Regions from separate parts of the Streptomyces sp. NPDC091289 genome, predicted to be linked through region 2. Evidence: predicted binding sites of a transcription regulator. Region 2 holds the regulator's gene; the other holds the start of a gene.
What was found. The regulator HrcA, encoded in region 2, represses chaperone genes, less so after heat shock. The targets are predictions, from matches to a motif close to TTNGCACTCNGNNNNNCNGAGTGCNAA.
Positions count from the first base shown of each region.

Region 1 (9,871 bases), on a different contig from region 2:
GCCAGGATGTCCAGCACCCAGGGGATCTTGCCGATGATGTCGTGCATGTGCGCGGCCACCGCCACCAGCCGCTCGCGCGGGTCCTCGGGCAGTTCGGGGCGCGGGAACGCCGCCGCCGTGCCGGACAGGGTGAGCATCAGCAGCTCGTCCTTGTCCTGGACGTAGTGGTAGAGCGCCATCGGCGTGCTGCCCAGCTCCTTCGCCACCCGCCGCATGGACAGCGCGGCCACGCCCTCCTCCTCGACGATGCGGCGCGCGGTGGCGACCATCACGTCCGGGTCCAGCCGGCGGGGCCGCCCCACGGGCCGTCCGGATGCCCCGGTCTTCTTCGCGGTCTTCGCGGCCTTCGCGGTCTTCTTCTCGGTCTTCTCGCTGCCTGACACCTGGGCATTCTCCCCTTACGGCTCCCTCTCCGTACCGGCGCGTCTAGTTTCTATACGTGTATGGTAATTCTCGATCGAGGGACACACCGAGGAACACATCGAGGGGAAGGGGACGTCATGGGCGGTACGACGAAGGAACCGGGCGCGGGGGAGCGGCACGCGCGATGGCTGCTGGTGGTGGCGCTCACCGTGCAGTTCCTGGTGTCGCTGGACATGTCCGTGGTGAACGTCGCGCTGCCCGACATCCGCAGCGACCTCGGCTTCGGCGGGGACGGGCTGCTGTGGGTCGTGAACGCCTACGCGCTGGCCTTCGGCGGGCTCCTCATGCTCGGCGGCCGGCTCGCCGACCTGGCGGGCCCCCGCCGCGTCCTGACGGCGGGCCTGGTGCTCTTCGGTCTGGCCAGCCTGGCCGGCGGGCTCGCCTGGTCGCCCGGGTCGCTGGTGGCCGCGCGGGCCGTCCAGGGCGTCGGCGCCGCGGCCCTCGCGCCGGTGGCGTTCGCCCTGATCACCCTCGCCTTCCCGGCCGGGCCCGCCCGGTCCCGGGCGCTCGGGCTGTGGGGCATGGCGGGCGCGGCGGGCGGCGCGGTCGGGGTGCTGGCCGGCGGGGTGCTCACCGACGCGACGGGCTGGCGGTCCGTGATGCTGGTCAACGTGCCGATCGTCGCCTTCGCCCTGGCCGCCGCCGCGCGCACCGGAACCGTCGGCGGGCAGCGGCGTACCGGGGCCCGGCTGGACGTCGCCGGGGCGCTGCTGGTCACGGCCGGGACGACGCTGCTGGTCCTCGGGCTCGTGCGGACCTCGGACCACGGCTGGGGTTCGGCGACCACGCTCGCCTCGCTCGGCGCGGCGGTGGTCCTGCTGGCCGCCTTCGTCGCCGTCGAACTGCGGACCGCCTCCCCGCTGCTCCGGCCCGGCCTGCTGAAGGGGCGGCCGGTGCTGACCGCGAACCTGTTCTGCCTGCTGCTGGCCTCGGCCCAGTTCGGCGCGTTCTACTTCGTCTCGCTCTACATGCAGCTGGTCCTCGGATTCGGGCCGACCGCCGCCGGGTTCGCGTTCCTGCCGTTCTGCGTGGGCGTCGTCGCGGGCTCGGTCCTCGCCACCCGCGCGGTCGCCGTGCTCGGCATCCGGCGGCTGATGACGGTGGGCGCGACCCTGGCCGCGCTCGGGATGAGCTGGTTCGCGGCGACCGCCACGGTCGACGGCGGCTTCCTCGTCTCCATCCTCGGCCCGTCGCTGCTCTGCTCCTTCGGCATCGGGCTGTGCTTCGTCCCGCTCGGCACGGCCGCGACGACCGATGTGGCCCCCGGCGAGACCGGCATGGCCTCGGGGCTGCTCAACAGCTCACGGCAGGTCGGCGGCTCGCTCGGCCTCGCCGTCCTGGTCACCGTCGCCGCCCGGGTCACCGGTGGCTCCACCGGGCTCACCGAGCTGTCCTCGGGGTACGCGACCGCGTTCTGGGCCGCTGCGGGCCTCCTGGCGGCGGCCGCGCTGGCGGCGTACGTCCTGCTGCCGGCGGAGCGGAAGAGCCTCGACGGGCCGGTGGCCGTGGCGCGGCAGGACCAGGACAGGGGCGCGGCCTCCCGCTGAGCCCGTACGGGGGCGGTACGGGTGCGGCCTCACGCTGGGCCCGTACGGGTGCGGCCTCCTGCTGGGCCCGTACGGGTGCGGTACGGGCCGTCTCCTCGCGGGTCCGGGGCGTGTCCGATGAGTTCGGGCGGCGGGCCGGGTCTACCTTCCACGAGGTCCGGACCGGCCGGCCCGGACGTGTGGACGGCCCGACGAGGAGAAGACCATGCAGAAGATCACCCCCTGTCTCTGGTACGACGGCCGGGCGAAGGAGGCGGCCGAGCACTACGTCGCGATCTTCGGCGGTGACTCCCGCATCGGGGACATCACCTACTACGGTGCGGAGGCCCCCGGCGAGACGGGCTCCGTGCTCACCGTCGACTTCCGGCTCGCGGGCCAGGACTACATCGCGCTCAACGGAGGCCCGCAGTTCCCGTTCACGGAGGCGATCTCGCTCTCCGTCGACTGCGCCGACCAGGCCGAGGTCGACCGGTTCTGGGCCGCGCTCTCCGAGGGCGGCGAGGAGGGCCAGTGCGGCTGGCTCAAGGACAAGTTCGGGGTGTCCTGGCAGGTCGTCCCGAACGAGCTCCAGCAGCTGGTGACCGGCCCGGACAAGGCGAGGGCGGAACGAGCCGTCAAGGCCATGCTCGGCATGGGCAAGCTGGACATCCAGGCGCTGCGCGACGCCTGAACGGGCGCACGGCGCGGAGGGCTTGGGCGGGCGCGCGTCCGCTGCGGCCGCCTCGATAGTGTTTCGCGCATGCCACGCCGTGCCCCGCTCCCCCCACCCCCGCCGCCCGTCGAGATCCGCTCCTGGCCCGACCGCGAGGCGATGCTCGCCGACCGGGCGGTGGTCCTGGGCGAGCTGGTGAGGATGCACGTGGGGCCGGGGCGGCTCGGGCTGCTGTGGATGTGGGCGGCGCTCGCCGCGATCGGCTGGAGCCTGGTGGGCTCCGGGATCGTCATGTTCGAGCAGGCGATCGACCTGGTTGACTTCACCAGCGTCGTCGGCGGAATCGTCAGCCTGGTCATCGGCGTCGCGGTCCTCATCCCGGCCGCGGTCTTCCTCTGGGTCGGTGTCTCCCGGGACCGGAAGGTCCGCGTGCTGCTCACCGCCTGGGGCGCGCTGGGCCACGACCCGGAGCGCGACCGGCGGCTGCGGATGCCCGGGACGAGCCTCGCCTGGCTGCTGCTGTCGTTCGCCCTGGGCGCGGTGGGGCTGGCCCTGTGCGTCGTCATGCCCGCGACCGCGCAGCCGGGCCGGGAGACGTACGGGCAGGTCGCCCTGGTGATGGGCGTCGGCATGGTCGCCTGGCTGACCGCGCTGATCGGCGCGGTCACCGCCCTGGCACACCGCCGCTGGGTGGTGGGCGTCCTGATGGGATCCGCCGGCCGGGTCAGCCCAGCGGATGGCCGATCAGCATCGTCGGAGCCCCCGCCACCCGGGTCAGGAACACCGTCGCCGCGTGCGGACCGCTCAGCTTCATCCGGCGACGCAGCTCCTCCGGCTCCACCGCCGAGCCGCGCTTCTTGACGGTCAGCACGCCGACCTGACGCTCCCGCAGTAGCGCCTTCAACTTCTTCATGTTGAAGGGCAGCCGGTCGGTGATCTCGTACCCGGCGACGTACGGGGAGGAGTACGGCTCGTCGCCCGTGACGTACGCGATCGTCTCGTCCACCAGCCGCCCGCCGCACCGCTCCACGATGTCGGCGACCAGATGGGCCCGGATCACCGCGCCGTCCGGCTCGTACAGATAGCGCCCGACCGGGCCCACGGGCGGGGCGGGCAGCGGGGCCGGGGCGGTCAGGGTCGCCCCGGACGGCAACAGCGTGGCCCGGAACGCCCCGGGCGCGAAGCCCTCCCCGTACCAGAGCACCGCCTCCTTCACATCGCCGCCGTCCGAGATCCACTCGGCCTCCGCCTCCGGGCCGATCGCCTCGTGCGGGACGCCCGGGGCGATCTTCAGCGCCGCCCGGGGGGCCTTCAGCGCGGCGGCCGTCGCCCAGGACAGCGGCGGTGAGTACGCCTCCGGGTCGAAGATGCGGCCCCGCCCGCCGCGCCGCGCCGGGTCCACGAAGACCGCGTCGTACGGGGCGGTGTCGATCTCGGTGACATCGGCGCACCGCACCTCGATCAGCCCGGCCAGGCCGAGCGCCCCGGCGTTGGCGCGGGCCACCTCGGCGGTCAGCGGGTCGCGGTCCACGGCCAGGACGGAGATCCCGGCGCGGGCCAGCGCGATGGCGTCGCCGCCGATGCCGCAGCACAGGTCGGCCACGCTGCGCACGCCGAGCCCGGCGAACCGGGCGGCGCGGTGGGTGGCGACCGAGGTGCGGGTGGCCTGCTCGACGCCGTTGGGCGTGAAGTACATCCGGTACGCGTCCGTCGCCCCGAACTTCGCCACCGCCCGCTGCCGCAGCCGGGCCTGGCCGAGCGCCGCCGACACCAGCTCCGCCGGGTGCGTGCGGCGCAGCCGGGTCGCGGTGGCCAGCTCGTCGGCGGGGTCGTGGTCGCGGAGCTCGGCCAGCAGCTGCTCGCCCTCGGGGGTGCGCAGCGCGGCGAAGGCGGCGCGGGCGGGGTCGTCGGACGGGGCGGCGGGGGTCGTTGCGTTCACCCGGTCCATTGTGGCCGGTGCGCCGGTGTGGGCCGGCCGGGGGACGGGGCGGGGCCGCTCGCGGTGTCGAAAGGGCGCGCGGGCCGGTGGCTGGCAGGATGCGGCGCCATGCAGCTAGTACGACAAAAAGAAAAATCAGCCATGAAGCGGCACAGGTCGGGCGTCGTCGTGCTGGCGGCCCTGCTGGCCGCCGCCGTCGCCTCCGGATGCGCGGCGGAGGCGGGCGGCAGCGGCGCGGGAGCTCCCGGCGGACCCGCGAAGCCCGCCGCCGGCCAGCCGGGCGAGGCCGCCCCGAAGGCCGGTCCCGCCCGCGCACCCGACACGTACGCCGAGACACTCAAGAAGAAGCAGGCCGCACGGGCCGTCGCCGCGAAGAAGTGGAAACTCGCCAAGACCCCGCTCGCGGCCCCCGAGCCGCCGAAGGTGAAGCCCGCCATCACCACGCGCAAGGGCTTCGAGGTCCGGGACGACAAGGGGCTGCCGCCCGTCTTCACCACCGTCCCGACCAAGGAGAAGATCGTCTTCCTGACGATGGACGACGGGGCGGAGAAGGACCCCGAGCTGCTGCGGATGATGACCGAACTGGACATCCCGTACAGCGCGTTCCTCAGTGACTACGTCACCAGCGACGACTACGGCTACTTCAAGAAGATGCAGCAGCGCGGGGTGACCATCAGCAACCACACCCTCAACCACCGCTATCTGCCCGGCCTCTCCTACGCCGAGCAGAAGCGGGAGATCTGCGGTCAGCAGGAGAAGATCCTCAAGCACTACGGGAAGCGGCCCACCCTCTTCCGCCCGCCCTACGGCAACTACAACCGCGACACCCTCGTCGTCGCCAAGTCCTGCGGGATCACCGCCGTACCCCTGTGGGCCTCCGAGGCCTTCCCCGACCACATGGAGTGGCGCGAGTGGGACCGGGACCTGCACCCCGGCGACATCGTCCTCACCCACTTCCGGGGCAAGGAGGACTGGAAGGGCTCGATGCCCGACATGATCCGCCGGGTCATGAAGACCATCACGGACAAGGGATACGCGGTGGCGAAGCTGGAGGACTACGTCTGATCCCCGCCGGAGGAGCCCCGGCCGGGACGGCGCGAGGGTGGTGAATTGGCACTCCGCTTGACCGAGTGCTAATCGCGGTCATAGTCTCGGGTCTGGCACTCCCCCCTGGAGAGTGCCAGCACCACACTGTGCGACAGGGCAGGTCCGGCACCCGCGACGACGGATCGGTCTGGTCGCCGCCCACAGACTGTTAAACCCCGTGAGATCTCCGAAGGGGGAGACCGGATCGTGTCGACCACCAGCTCCAAGGTTGCGATCAAGCCGCTCGAGGACCGCATTGTGGTCCAGCCGCTCGACGCCGAGCAGACCACGGCTTCCGGCCTGGTCATTCCGGACACCGCGAAGGAGAAGCCCCAGGAGGGCGTCGTCCTTGCCGTCGGTCCGGGCCGCTTCGAGAACGGCGAGCGGCTTCCGCTCGACGTCAAGACCGGCGACGTCGTCCTGTACAGCAAGTACGGCGGCACCGAGGTGAAGTACAACGGCGAGGAGTACCTCGTCCTCTCGGCCCGCGACGTTCTCGCGATCGTCGAGAAGTAATTCACCCACGTTTGCTTGTGTTCTGCGCCCCTGGCCCCCTGCGAAATAACTAGCCGGGCGGCGAGGGGCGCAGTTCGTTTGAGAGGGAAGTACAGCCCATGGCGAAGATTCTGAAGTTCGACGAGGACGCCCGTCGCGCCCTTGAGCGCGGCGTCAACAAGCTTGCCGACACGGTCAAGGTGACGATCGGCCCCAAGGGCCGCAACGTCGTCATCGACAAGAAGTTCGGCGCTCCCACCATCACCAACGACGGTGTCACCATCGCGCGCGAGGTCGAGCTCGACGACCCGTACGAGAACCTCGGTGCCCAGCTCGTCAAGGAGGTGGCGACCAAGACCAACGACGTAGCGGGTGACGGCACCACCACCGCGACCGTCCTGGCCCAGGCGCTCGTCCGCGAGGGCCTGCGCAACGTCGCCGCCGGCGCCTCCCCGGCCGCCCTGAAGAAGGGCATCGACGCCGCGGTCAAGGCCGTGTCCGAGGAGCTCCTCGCGACCGCCCGCCCGATCGACGACAAGTCCGACATCGCCGCCGTGGCCGCGCTCTCCGCGCAGGACACCCAGGTCGGCGAGCTCATCGCGGACGCGATGGACAAGGTCGGCAAGGACGGTGTCATCACCGTCGAGGAGTCCAACACCTTCGGTCTGGACCTGGAGTTCACCGAGGGCATGGCCTTCGACAAGGGCTACCTGTCCCCGTACATGGTGTCCGACCAGGAGCGTATGGAGGCCGTCCTCGACGACCCGTACATCCTGATCCACCAGGGCAAGATCGGCTCCATCCAGGAGCTGCTCCCGCTCCTGGAGAAGGTCATCCAGGCCGGCGCCTCCAAGCCGCTCCTGATCATCGCCGAGGACGTCGAGGGCGAGGCGCTCTCCACCCTCGTCGTCAACAAGATCCGTGGCACCTTCAACGCCGTCGCGGTGAAGGCCCCGGGCTTCGGCGACCGCCGCAAGGCCATGCTCGGTGACATCGCCACCCTCACCGGTGCGACCGTCATCGCCGAGGAGGTCGGCCTCAAGCTCGACGGCGCCGGTCTCGACGTGCTGGGCACCGCCCGCCGCGTCACCGTCTCCAAGGACGACACGACCATCGTCGACGGCGGGGGCAACTCCGAGGACGTCAAGGGCCGCGTCAACCAGATCAAGGCCGAGATCGAGTCCACGGACTCCGACTGGGACCGCGAGAAGCTCCAGGAGCGCCTCGCGAAGCTGGCCGGCGGCGTGTGCGTCATCCGCGTCGGCGCCGCCACCGAGGTGGAGCTCAAGGAGAAGAAGCACCGCCTCGAGGACGCCATCTCGGCGACCCGCGCCGCTGTCGAGGAGGGCATCGTCTCCGGCGGTGGCTCCGCCCTCGTCCACGCGGTGAAGGTCCTGGAGGGCAACCTCGGCAAGACCGGCGACGAGGCCACCGGTGTCGCGGTCGTCCGCCGCGCCGCCGTCGAGCCGCTGCGCTGGATCGCCGAGAACGCCGGCCTGGAGGGTTACGTCATCACCTCCAAGGTCTCCGAGCTCGACAAGGGCCAGGGCTTCAACGCCGCCACCGGCGAGTACGGCGACCTGGTCAAGGCCGGCGTCATCGACCCGGTCAAGGTCACCCGCTCCGCCCTGGAGAACGCCGCGTCCATCGCGTCGCTGCTGCTCACGACCGAGACCCTGGTCGTCGAGAAGCCGGCCGAGGAAGAGGCCGACGCCGGTCACGGCGGCCACGGCCACTCCCACTAGTACGGCCCGCACCGCTCGGTACGCCGTTCGGTACGCCTGAGGCCCGGCACCCCCGTCGCGGGGGCGCCGGGCCTCGGTGCGTTCCGCCCCGGCTACGCGGAGCGGGCGAGGTCCTCCGGCGTCACCGGGTCCGCGAACGGCAGCCCGCTCGCGTACCGCGCCACCTCGTCCAGCGCGAAGTCCGCCAGGCGGTGGATCTCATCGCCCAGCGAACCCGCCACATGCGGCGTCAGCAGCACATTCGGCAGGTCGTACAGCGGCGAGTCGGCGGGCGGCACCTCCGGTTCCGTCACATCGAGCACCGCGTTCAGCCGCCCCGACACCAGCTCGGGCAGCAGCGCGTCGCCGTCGATCAGCGAACCCCGCGAGGTGTTGATCAGCGTCGCCCCGTCCGCCATCGCCGCCAACTGCGCCGCACCGATCAGATGCCGGGTCGCGGGCAGCTCCGGCGCGTGGACGGAGACGATCCGGCTGCGGGCGCACAGCTCGTCCAGGCCCACCTTCTCCGCGCCCAGCCGCACCGCCGTCCCCGCGTCCACGTACGGGTCGAAGAGCAACACGTCCAGATCGAACGGGCGCAGCAGCTCGATCACCCGGCGGCCGATCCGCGAAGCGCCCACGATGCCCACGCACCGCCGGTAGTTGCCGTGCCCCGCCAGCTCCGCGCGCCAGTCGTGCGGGGCGCGCAGCTCCCGGTAGCGGCGGGCGGCGGGCAGCACGTTCTTGCCCGCCTGGAGGATCGCGGCCAGCGTGTACTCCGCGACCGGCAGCGCGTTCGCCCCGGCCGCCGAGGTGACCCGCAGCCCGCGCTCCCAGCAGGCCGGGGTGATGTGGTGCTTGACGCTCCCGGCCGCGTGGACGACGGCCCGTAGCCGGGGCGCGGCGGCCAGGACGTCGGCGGTCAGCGGGGGCGCCCCCCAGCAGGTGATGAGCAGCTCCGCCCCGGCCAGCGCCCGTGCCACCTCGGGCGTCGGGCCGGTCAGCCGGTGGGCGACCAGGCCGGGGTCGGTGTCCACGAGCGCGGTGAGCCGCGCCCGCTGCCGGGCGCCGAACAACTGCTCCGCGATGCCCGGGCCCATCGCGAGAAGGGCGGCGGGGGTGGTGGGTGCGGTGGCGGGGGTGGTGGTCATTTGACGCTCCCCGCGGTCAGGCCCGCCTTCCAGTGCCGCTGGAGCAGGACGAAGGCGATGATCAGCGGCGTGACGGCCAGGAGGGAGCCGGTGACGACCATCGGGTAGAAGGCCGGGTCGGCGTTGGCGTTGCTGTGCCAGTTGTAGAGGCCCAGGCTCAGCGGATAGAGGTCCTTGTCCGAGAGCATCACCAGGGGCAGGAAGAAGTTGTTCCAGATCGCGGTGAACTGGAACAGGAACACCGTCACGAACCCCGGCATCACCATCCGGAGACCGACCGACCAGAAGGTCCGCAGCTCACCGGCCCCGTCGATCCGGGCGGCCTCCAGCACCTCGTCGGGTATGTAGCCCGCGCTGAAGATCCGGGAGAGATACACGCCGAACGGGTTGACCAGCGCCGGGATCAGCACCGCCCAGTACGTGTTGACCGTGCCCGTCTCGACCGCCAGCAGATACAGCGGCAGGGAGAGGGCGGTGGAGGGCAGCAGGACGCCCAGCAGCACCAGGGCGAACAGCTTCTCCTTGCCCCGGAAGCGGTACTTGTCGAAGGCGTACCCGGCGGCGACGCTGATCAGCGAGCAGCCCAGCGCCCCGACCCCGGCGTACAGCAGCGAGTTGCCGTACCACCGGAAGTAGATGCCGTCCTGGTAGGACGTCAGCTCGGAGAGATTGTGTCCGAGGTCGAATCCCTCGAAGGAGAAGACGTCGCCGCCCAGCAGATTCCCGGCGTCCTTGGTGGCCGCCGTGAGCAGCCAGATCAGCGGGAAGAGCGTGTAGACGGCGGCGATCAGCAGGACGACGTTGACCGCGGTCTTCGACAGCCATCGGGTGGAGGTCATCGGCGTGCCTCCTTC
Region 1 is NZ_JBIVUT010000006.1:245,155-255,025, forward strand. It holds gene ACIQPT_RS10265 (TetR/AcrR family transcriptional regulator) at 1-383, opposite strand, end outside; gene ACIQPT_RS10270 (MFS transporter) at 501-1,970, shown strand; gene ACIQPT_RS10275 (VOC family protein) at 2,176-2,640, shown strand; gene ACIQPT_RS10280 (methyltransferase domain-containing protein) at 3,347-4,570, opposite strand; gene ACIQPT_RS10285 (polysaccharide deacetylase family protein) at 4,703-5,626, shown strand; gene groES (co-chaperone GroES) at 5,855-6,163, shown strand; gene groL (chaperonin GroEL) at 6,262-7,887, shown strand; gene ACIQPT_RS10300 (hydroxyacid dehydrogenase) at 7,980-9,017, opposite strand; gene ACIQPT_RS10305 (carbohydrate ABC transporter permease) at 9,014-9,856, opposite strand; gene ACIQPT_RS10310 (carbohydrate ABC transporter permease) at 9,853-9,871, opposite strand, start outside.
Region 1: the regulator HrcA is predicted to act here: its motif matches at 5,672-5,698, upstream of groES (co-chaperone GroES).

Region 2 (9,871 bases):
GCCTGCACCCGCAGCTCCAGATGGAACTGGCGCGCGTGCTCGTCGCCCGCCCCCGCGTCCGCCACCCGCTCCGCGACCGCCGCCGCCCGCGCCCGGATCACCCGCCACGAACCGCTCGGCGAGAACCACGACCAGCCGTCCGACGGATAGCCGGTGCTGGAGGCGGCCAGCGACGAGGTGGTGGCGAACCACCGGCTGGCCCGGCGCAGCCACAGCAGCGGCGGCGCGGCCCGGCTCGCCAGGCCCACCACGGCGAGCCCCAGCAGCGCGACGGCCGCCACCAGGGCCGTCAGCAGCCAGTCGATCTCCCCGAGCAGCACGCTGAGCAGGGCGATGAAGAGCGCGCCGACGAACGTCTCGGGCCGCACCGAATCCCGCAGCGACTCCCACCAGCTGCCCCGGCGCGGCCGGCCGGACCGCCAGCGCAGCCGGCTGAGCTGCTCCAGAATCCTTTCCTCGCGGACCTCGGAGGTGTTCCCGTCGGACTGCTCGACCACCGTCGCGGTGGCCTGCTCGATCGCCCCGAGCAGCCGGGAGCGGGGAAAGGAGAAGGTCTTGTACTGGGTGTTCTCGCGGGTCTCCCACGGTTTCTCGGAGAGCGTGCGCACCATGGCGAGCGCCGCCTCGTACGGGGTGGCGCCCTCGCCGTCCAGCAGCCGCACCGGCACCCGGCGTAACGCGTTGGCCCGGTGCACCTGGTGGACGACCCGCTCCACCCGGGCGTCGATCTCCGGCCCGGCCCCGGCGTCCGCCGCCTGGGCCACCACGAGCGGCATCACGGGCCGGTTGACCCGGTAGCGGTCGATCAGCTGCTGCATCAGATGGAAGACGGCCGAGGCCGCCTCGTTGTCCGCACTGTCCCGCCAGACCTCGCGCGCCATCGCCCCGTGTCCTTCCCCCGTGGACCCTTCGGCTCCCTCGAACCCTTCGGCCCGTGAACCGCCTGCCCGTTCTCCCCCCTCAATAACCGATGGTGCGTGTGGGGCGCAGGCATTCATAGGGATCGGCACGTGATCGTCCGGGACGAACGGGCATCAGCCGGGGGACATCAGTCCGGAAGAGTGACGAAGTCGATCAATTCCTCCACCCGGCCCAGGAGTTGGGGTTCCAGGTCCTTGTAGCTGCGCACCTTGGACAGGATGTGCTGCCAGGCCGCCCCGGTGTTCTCCGGCCACCCCAGCGCCCGGCACACACCCGTCTTCCAGTCCTGGCCCCTCGGCACCACCGGCCAGGCGTCGATCCCCACCGAGGACGGCTTCACCGCCTCCCACACGTCGATGTACGGGTGGCCCACCACCAGCACATGCGGGTCCGAGACCCGCGCCGCGATCCGGGACTCCTTGGAGCCGGTCACCAGGTGGTCCACCAGCACGCCGAGCCGGGCGTCCGGCCCCGGCGCGAACTCGCCCACGATGGCCGGGAGGTCGTCGACGCCCTCCAGATACTCGACCACCACGCCCTCGATGCGCAGGTCGTCGCCCCACACCCGCTCGACCAGCTCCGCGTCGTGCCGGCCCTCCACATAGATCCGCCCGGCCCGCGCCACCCGGGCCCGCGCCCCGGGCACCGCCACCGAACCGGAAGCCGTACGGGTGGGACGCACCGGACCGCCGGTCCCCGGGCGCACCAGCGTGACGACCTTGCCCTCCAGCAGGAAGCCGCGCGGCTCCATCGGGAACACCCGGTGCTTGCCGAACCGGTCCTCCAGGGTCACCGTCGGGCCCTGGGCCGTCTTCTCGCAGCGGATCACCGCCCCGCAGAAACCGCTGCCGACCTCCTCCACGACCAGATCGGGTTCGGCGGGCACCTCGGGCACGGGGGCGGACCGCTTCCACGGCGGGGTCAGGTCCGGCTGGTAGCTGCGCATGGACCGACGATAATCGTCACACTGTCGCGAACCGCTCTTCCAACGACGCCCGCTGCGCCCGGACGAAGCCCGCGTCCACCACCGCCCCGTGCCCCGGCACGTACAGCGCGTCCTCGCCGCCCAGCGCCAGCAGCCGCTCCAGCGCGGCCGGCCAGCGCGAGGTGATCGCGTCCGGGCCCGCCTGCGGCTCGCCCGACTCCTCGACCAGATCACCGCAGAACACCACCGGAGGCCCGCCGTCCACCCCCGGCACCAGCACCGCGAGGTCATGGCCGCTGTGCCCCGGGCCCACGTTCGCCAGCAGCACCTGCCGGCCGCCGCCCAGGTCGAGCGTCCAGTCGCCGCACACCTCGTGGTGCGGGACCACCAGCGTGTCCACCGACCGGGCCGCCTCGTCCTCCGCGACCCCGTGACGCACCGACGAGACGCACAGGCCCTCCGCCTCGTCCCGCAGCAGAGCCCCGACGCCCACCGCCCCGTACACCTGCGCCCCGGCGAACGCCGCCGTGCCCAGCACATGATCGAAATGCGGGTGGCTCAGTGCGATATGCGTCACCCTCCGCCCGAGCAGCGCCTCGGCCTGCCGCCGCAGCTCGACGCCCTCGCGCAGCGTGGCGCCGGTGTCGTACAGCAATACGCCGTCCGGCCCGGCGACCAGCCCGGCGGTGGCATCCCAGCCCGGGAGCCGCCGCCTGCCGATACCGTTGCCCAACCGCTCCCAGCCGAAGTCTTCCCAAGCGACGTCCATACAACGACGCTATCGGCAACGACCTGCGCAGTCTCGTGGGAGCGTGGCCGGTCGCCCTTGCCCCGGCCCCACCCCACCCCCGTACACTGACCGGGGGATTGCTGGCACTCGAACACACCGAGTGCCAGCCGGACACCGGAGGAATCCGGAGAAACACAGCTGGAGGTGTGCGCGATGCTCAGCGAACGCAGACTCGAAGTGCTGCGCGCCATCGTCCAGGACTACGTCGGCACCGAGGAGCCCGTCGGCTCGAAGGCGCTGACCGAGCGGCACCGGCTGGGGGTCTCCCCGGCCACCGTCCGCAACGACATGGCGGTGCTGGAGGACGAGGGCTTCATCGCCCAGCCCCACACGAGCGCGGGCCGCATCCCCACCGACAAGGGGTACCGCCTCTTCGTCGACAGGCTCGCGGGCGTCAAGCCGCTGTCCTCGCCCGAGCGCCGGGCCATCCAGAACTTCCTCGACGGCGCGGTCGACCTCGACGACGTGGTCGGCCGGACGGTGCGGCTGCTCGCGCAGCTGACCCGGCAGGTCGCCGTCGTGCAGTACCCCTCGCTGACCCGCTCGACGGTGCGGCACGTGGAACTGCTGGCGCTCGCCCCCGCCCGGCTGATGCTCGTCCTGATCACGGACACCGGCCGGGTCGAACAGCGTATGATCGACTGCCCTGCACCGTTCGGCGAGGCATCGCTCGCGGATCTGCGGGCCCGGCTCAACAGCCGGGTCGTCGGACGCCGCTTCGCGGATGTCCCGCAGCTGGTGCAGGAGCTGCCGGAATCCTTCGACAGCGAGGACCGGGGGACGGTTTCCACGGTCCTTTCCACCCTCCTCGAAACATTGGTCGAGGAGACGGAGGAGCGGCTGATGATCGGCGGCACCTCCAACCTCACACGCTTCGGACACGACTTCCCGGTGATGATCCGGCCGGTGCTGGAAGCACTGGAGGAACAGGTCGTCCTGCTGAAGCTGCTCGGTGAGGCAACGGACTCGGGCATGACCGTACGTATCGGGCACGAGAACGCCCACGAGGGGCTCAACTCCACGTCCGTCGTCGCGGTCGGCTACGGTTCGGGCGACGAGGCAGTCGCCAAACTCGGCGTGGTCGGACCGACCCGCATGGACTACCCCGGAACGATGGGAGCGGTACGCGCAGTGGCACGTTACGTCGGACAGATCCTGGCGGAGTCGTAAGTGGCCACGGACTACTACGCCGTACTCGGCGTGCGCCGCGACGCATCTCAGGACGAGATCAAGAAGGCATTCCGTCGGCTCGCACGCGAGCTGCACCCGGATGTCAACCCGGACCCGAAGACCCAGGAGCGGTTCAAGGAGATCAACGCCGCTTACGAGGTGCTCTCGGACCCGCAGAAGAAGCAGGTCTACGACCTCGGCGGCGACCCGCTCTCCGCCAGTGGCGGTGGCGGCGGTGGCGCGGGCGGTTTCGGAGCCGGCGGCTTCGGCAACTTCTCCGACATCATGGACGCGTTCTTCGGCAACGCCGCGCAGCGCGGGCCCCGTTCGCGCACCCGGCGCGGCCAGGACGCCATGATCCGGCTGGAGATCGACCTCAACGAGGCGGCCTTCGGCACCACCAAGGACATCCAGGTCGACACGGCCGTCGTCTGCAACACCTGCAGCGGCGAGGGCGCGGCCCCCGGGACCTCCGCCCAGACCTGTGACATGTGCCGCGGCCGCGGCGAGGTCTCGCAGGTCACCCGGTCCTTCCTGGGCCAGGTCATGACCTCGCGACCCTGCCCGCAGTGCCAGGGCTTCGGCACGGTCGTGCCCACCCCCTGCCCGGAGTGCGCCGGCGACGGCCGCATCCGCTCGCGGCGCACGCTCACGGTCAAGATCCCCGCGGGCGTCGACAACGGCACCCGCATCCAGCTCGCCGGAGAGGGCGAGGTCGGCCCCGGCGGCGGCCCGGCCGGCGATCTGTACGTGGAGATCCACGAGCTGCCGCACGCCGTGTTCCAGCGGCGCGGCGACGACCTGCACTGCACGGTCACCATCCCCATGACGGCCGCGGCCCTCGGCACCAAGTGCCCGCTGGAGACGCTGGACGGCCTGGAGGAGATCGACATCCGGCCCGGCACCCAGTCCGGCCAGTCCGTGCCCCTGCATGGGCGCGGGATCACGCATCTGCGCGGTGGCGGCCGGGGCGACCTGATCGTGCACGTCGAGGTGACGACCCCCTCCAAGCTCGACGCGGAACAGGAGCGGCTCCTGCGGGAGTTCTCCAAGCTGCGCGGCGAGGAGCGGCCCCTGGGCCAGTTTCAGCCAGGTCAGCAGGGGCTCTTCTCCCGGCTGAAGGACGCGTTCAACGGCCGCTGAACCGCTTCCTCCCCTTTCACCGCACCGCCCGCCGGTTCCGTACCGGCGGGCGGTGCCGTGTACGGAGGGAGAACCGGTCAGGACGTCGGCTGGCTGATTCGGCCCCGTGCACGGGCACGTGGCACGATGCGGTCATGTCCTCCGAGTTGACCGATCTCTGCCGGTATCCGATCGTGCAGGCCCCCATGGCGGGCGGCGCGTCCGGACCCCAGCTCGCCGGGGCCGTCGCCGATGCCGGCGGGCTCGGGTTCCTGGCCGCCGGGTACAAAACGGCGGACGGGATGTACAACGAGATCAAACAGCTGCGCCGGCTCACCGGCGGGCCGTTCGGCGTCAACCTCTTCATGCCGCAGCCCGCGCTCGCCGACCCCAGCGCCGTCGAGGTCTACCGCCACCAGCTCGCCGGCGAGGCCACCTGGTACGAGACCCCGCTCGGCGACCCGGACAGCAGCGGCGACGACGGCTACGAGGCGAAGGTCGCGATCCTGCTGGAGGACCCGGTCCCGGTGGTCTCCTTCACCTTCGGCTGCCCCACCCGCGACACCCTGGACGCCTTCGCCAGGGCCGGGACGCACACCATCGTCACGGTCACCTCCGCCGAGGAGGCCCAGAGCGCCCAGTGGGCGGGCGCCGACACCCTCTGCGTCCAGGGCGTCGAGGCGGGCGGCCACCAGTCCACCCACCGCGACGACCCGGAGGCCGGCCACGCCGGCACCGGACTGCTCTCCCTCATCACCCAGGTCCGCGAGACCGTGCAGATCCCGGTCGTCGCCGCCGGTGGCCTGATGCGCGGCGCCCAGATCGCCGCCGTCCTCGCGGCGGGCGCCGACGCCGCCCAGCTCGGCACCGCCTTCCTGATCTGCCCCGAGTCCGGGGCCCACCTGCTGCACAAGCAGGCCCTGACCAACCCGCTGTTCGCCCGCACCGAACTGACCCGCGCCTTCTCCGGGCGGCCCGCCCGCGGCCTGGTCAACCGCTTCGTCCGCGAACACGGTCCGTACGCCCCCGCCGCCTACCCCCAGGTCCACTACGTCACCACCGGGCTGCGCCGGGCCGCCGCCAAGGCCGGGGACGCCCAGGGCATGGCGCTGTGGGCCGGACAGGGCCACCGCATGGCCCGCGAACTGCCCGCGGGCGAGCTGATCGAGCTGCTCGCCGCCGAACTGGAGGCCGCCCGGTCGGCCCTGAGCATGAGGAGCCCCCGGTGACCGCACCGGTCTTCGTCGTCGAACGGATGCCCACCGGGCCGGAGTTCGTCCTGGAGGGACCCGAAGGACGGCACGCCGTCTCCGTCAAGCGGCTCCAACCCGGCGAGGACGTCGTCCTCACCGACGGCCTCGGCCACTGGGCGGACGGCGTCGTCCACGCCGCCGAGGGCAAGGACCGCCTGACCGTCACCGTCCGCGCGGGCGTCCAGGAGGAGCCGGAGCCCACACCCCGGATCACCGTCGTCCAGGCCCTCCCCAAGGGCGACCGGGGCGAACTGGCCGTCGAGACGATGACCGAGACCGGCGTCGACGCGATCGTGCCCTGGCAGGCGGCCCGCTGCATCACCCAGTGGAAGGGCGACCGGGGCGCCAAGGCCCTGACGAAGTGGCGCAGCACGGCACGCGAGGCCGGCAAGCAGTCCCGCCGCGTGCGCTTCCCCGAGGTGACCGAGGCCATGACGACCAAGCAGGTCGCCGCCCTGCTCGCCACCGCCGACTTCGCCGGGGTCCTCCACGAGGACCGCGACCACGACAGCACCCCCCTCGCCACCGCCGAACTCCCCGCCACCGGCACGATCGTGCTCGTCGTCGGACCGGAGGGCGGCGTCTCCCCGCAGGAACTGGCCGCCTTCGCCGAGGCGGGCGCCCGCCCCTACCGCCTCGGCCGCAGCGTGCTGCGCACCTCCACCGCCGGGACGGCCGCGACCGCGCTGCTGCTGGGACGCACGGGACGCTGGGGGTGAACCGTCCCGACGGGGGACCGCCGGGGCGGCCCGCCGTCGGCGCCGGGCCCCGGCGTTAGCATGCACCTGTACTGATCACCAGCGAACGAGGAGGCCCGGCCATGGCGGGAGAGCCGCAGTCCGACTGCCTGTTCTGCAAGATCGTCTCGGCAGACATCCCGGCGACCATCGTCCGTGAGAGCGAGACCACCGTCGCCTTCCGCGACATCAACCCGCAGGCCCCGACCCACGTCCTGGTCATCCCCAAGGTCCACTACCCGGACGCCGCCTCCCTCGCCGCCGCCGAACCGCGGATCGCCGCGGACGTGCTGCGCGAGGCCGGAGCGGTCGCCGCCGACGAGAAGATCGACTCCACCGGCTACCGGATCATCCTCAACACGGGCTCCGGCGCCGGCCAGACCGTCTTCCACGCGCATGCCCACGTCCTGGGCGGCCGCGGCCTCCAGTGGCCGCCCGGATAACGCCCGCCCCGTAGGAGCCCTTCCCCATGTCCGTACGCGAGCTGGTGGTGCTCGGCACCGCCAGCCAGGTCCCCACCCGGCACCGCAACCACAACGGCTATCTGCTGCGCTGGGACGGCGAGGGCATCCTCTTCGATCCCGGCGAGGGCACCCAGCGCCAGATGCTGCGGGCCGGCGTCGCCGCGCACGACATCCACCGGATCTGCGTCACCCACTTCCACGGCGACCACTCCCTCGGCCTCGCCGGGGTGATCCAGCGGATCAACCTCGACCAGGTGCCGCACCCGGTGACCGCGCACTACCCGGCGAGCGGACAGCACTTCTTCGACCGGCTGCGGTACGCCACCGCCTACCGCGAGACCGTCGAGCTGACCCAGGCCCCGGTCGCCGGACCCGGCGGTGTCCTCGCCACCACCCCCGCGTACACCCTGGACAGCCACAAGCTCTCGCACCCCGTCGAGTCGTACGGCTACCGCCTCACCGAGCCCGACACCCGCCGCATGCTGCCCGCCCTCCTGAAGGAGCACGGCATCGCCGGACCGGACGTCGGCCGCCTCCAGCGCGAAGGCGCCCTCGGCGGCGTCACCCTGGAGCAGGTCTCCGAGCACCGGCGCGGACAGCGGTTCGCGTTCGTCATGGACACCCGGCTCTGCGACGGGGTGTACGCGCTCGCCGAGGGCTGCGACATGCTCGTCATCGAATCGACCTTCCTCGACGAGGACGAGAAGCTGGCCACCGACCACGGCCACCTGACCGCCGGACAGGCCGCCCGGGTGGCGAAGGAGTCAGGCGTACGCCACCTGGTGCTGACCCACTTCTCCCAGCGCTACAGCGACCCGGAACTCTTCGAGACCCAGGCCCGCGCCGCCGGGTTCGACGGCGAACTCACCGTCGCCCAGGACCTGATCCGGGTCCCGGTCCCCACCCGGCACCACCACTGAAACAACCGGACCACCGTCAACAACCGCACCACCGTTTGCGAGACACCGTGCACCTCCCCAAGGCCGAACTCCACCTCCACATCGAAGGCACCCTCGAACCCGAGCTGGCCTTCGCCCTCGCGGAGCGCAACGGAGTGGCCCTGCCGTACGCCACCACCGACGAACTGCGCGCCGCCTACGCGTTCGACGACCTCCAGTCCTTCCTGGACCTCTACTACGCGCTGATGGCCGTGCTGCGTACGGAGGAGGACTTCGCCGAACTCGTCGACGCCTACCTCACCCGCGCCGCCGCCCAGGGCGTCCGGCACGCCGAGATCTTCTTCGACCCGCAGGCCCACACCGCCCGGGGCGTCCCGATCGGCACGGTCGTCGAAGGGATCGGCCGGGCGCTGGAGCACAGCGAGGAGAAGCACGGCATCTCCACCCAGCTGATCATGTGCTTCCTGCGCGACCTGTCCGCCGAAGCGGCCCTCGGCACCCTGGACGCGGCCAAGCCCTATCTGCACCGGATCACCGCGATCGGCCTGGACTCCGCCGAGGTCGGCCACCCGCCCGCCAAGTTCCGCGCGGTGTACGAGGAAGCCACCGCCCTCGGCCTGCGCAAGGTGGCCCACGCGGGGGAGGAGGGCCCGCCGGAGTACATCCGGGAGGCCCTGGACATCCTCGGCGTCGAGCGCGTCGACCACGGACTGCGCTGCATGGAGGACCCGGAACTGGTGGCCCGGCTGGTTGCCGACCGGGTGCCGCTCACGCTCTGCCCGCTCTCCAACGTCAGGCTGCGCACGGTCGACAAGCTCACCGACCACCCGCTGCCCCGGATGATGGCGGCGGGCCTGCTCTGCACGGTCAACTCCGACGACCCCGCCTACTTCGGCGGGTACGCGGGCGACAACTTCGACGCCGTACGGGACGCCCTCGCCCTGGAACCGGAGCAACTGCGCACCCTGGCCCGCAACTCCTTCGAGGCGGCCTTCCTCGACCACGACGAGGAGCGCCGGGCGCGCTACCTGTCCGAGGTCGAGGCGTACGCGTTCGACTGACCGGAACCGCCGTCCGGACCGGCCGTCCGGATCGCGCTGCGCACCAGCCGCCTGCGCCGCAGGGCCGGTACGCGCAGCTCCGTGACGGCCTGCTCGGGTGAACCGAGCTTCGGCACCGCGCCGGGCAGGCCTCCGGTGGTGGCGGCGAGCAGGGCGGCCGGTGCGCCACCGCGGCGGCGCACCGAACCGGGCACCAGCGGACGGCCGCCGGTGTGCAGCGCCACCGCGGTCACCGGGACGGCGACCAGCAGGGTGGCCGCCCCCAGGATCAGCCCCATCACCGGATAGCCGGCCTCCTCGGAGAGCACACTGCCCAGCAGCGGACCGCAGGCCACCCCCACCGAGGAGGCCGAGCCCGCCAGCACCGCCCAGCGGCCGCGTACGTCCAGGGAGGCGGCCAGACCGATGAGGTAGGAGAGGACCACCGGATAGAAGGTGTTCCACAGCACCTCGCCGGTCGCGAACGACCCGAGATCCCGGGCCGAGGAGCTCAGCACGATGCTCGCCGCGATGACCACGGTCCCCAGCC
Region 2 is NZ_JBIVUT010000014.1:100,116-109,986, forward strand. It holds gene ACIQPT_RS20045 (hypothetical protein) at 1-881, opposite strand, end outside; gene ACIQPT_RS20050 (DUF3097 domain-containing protein) at 1,049-1,867, opposite strand; gene ACIQPT_RS20055 (MBL fold metallo-hydrolase) at 1,884-2,615, opposite strand; gene hrcA (heat-inducible transcriptional repressor HrcA) at 2,790-3,806, shown strand; gene dnaJ (molecular chaperone DnaJ) at 3,807-4,949, shown strand; gene ACIQPT_RS20070 (nitronate monooxygenase) at 5,084-6,157, shown strand; gene ACIQPT_RS20075 (16S rRNA (uracil(1498)-N(3))-methyltransferase) at 6,154-6,900, shown strand; gene ACIQPT_RS20080 (histidine triad nucleotide-binding protein) at 7,002-7,361, shown strand; gene ACIQPT_RS20085 (ribonuclease Z) at 7,388-8,302, shown strand; gene ACIQPT_RS20090 (adenosine deaminase) at 8,350-9,342, shown strand; gene ACIQPT_RS20095 (MFS transporter) at 9,306-9,871, opposite strand, start outside.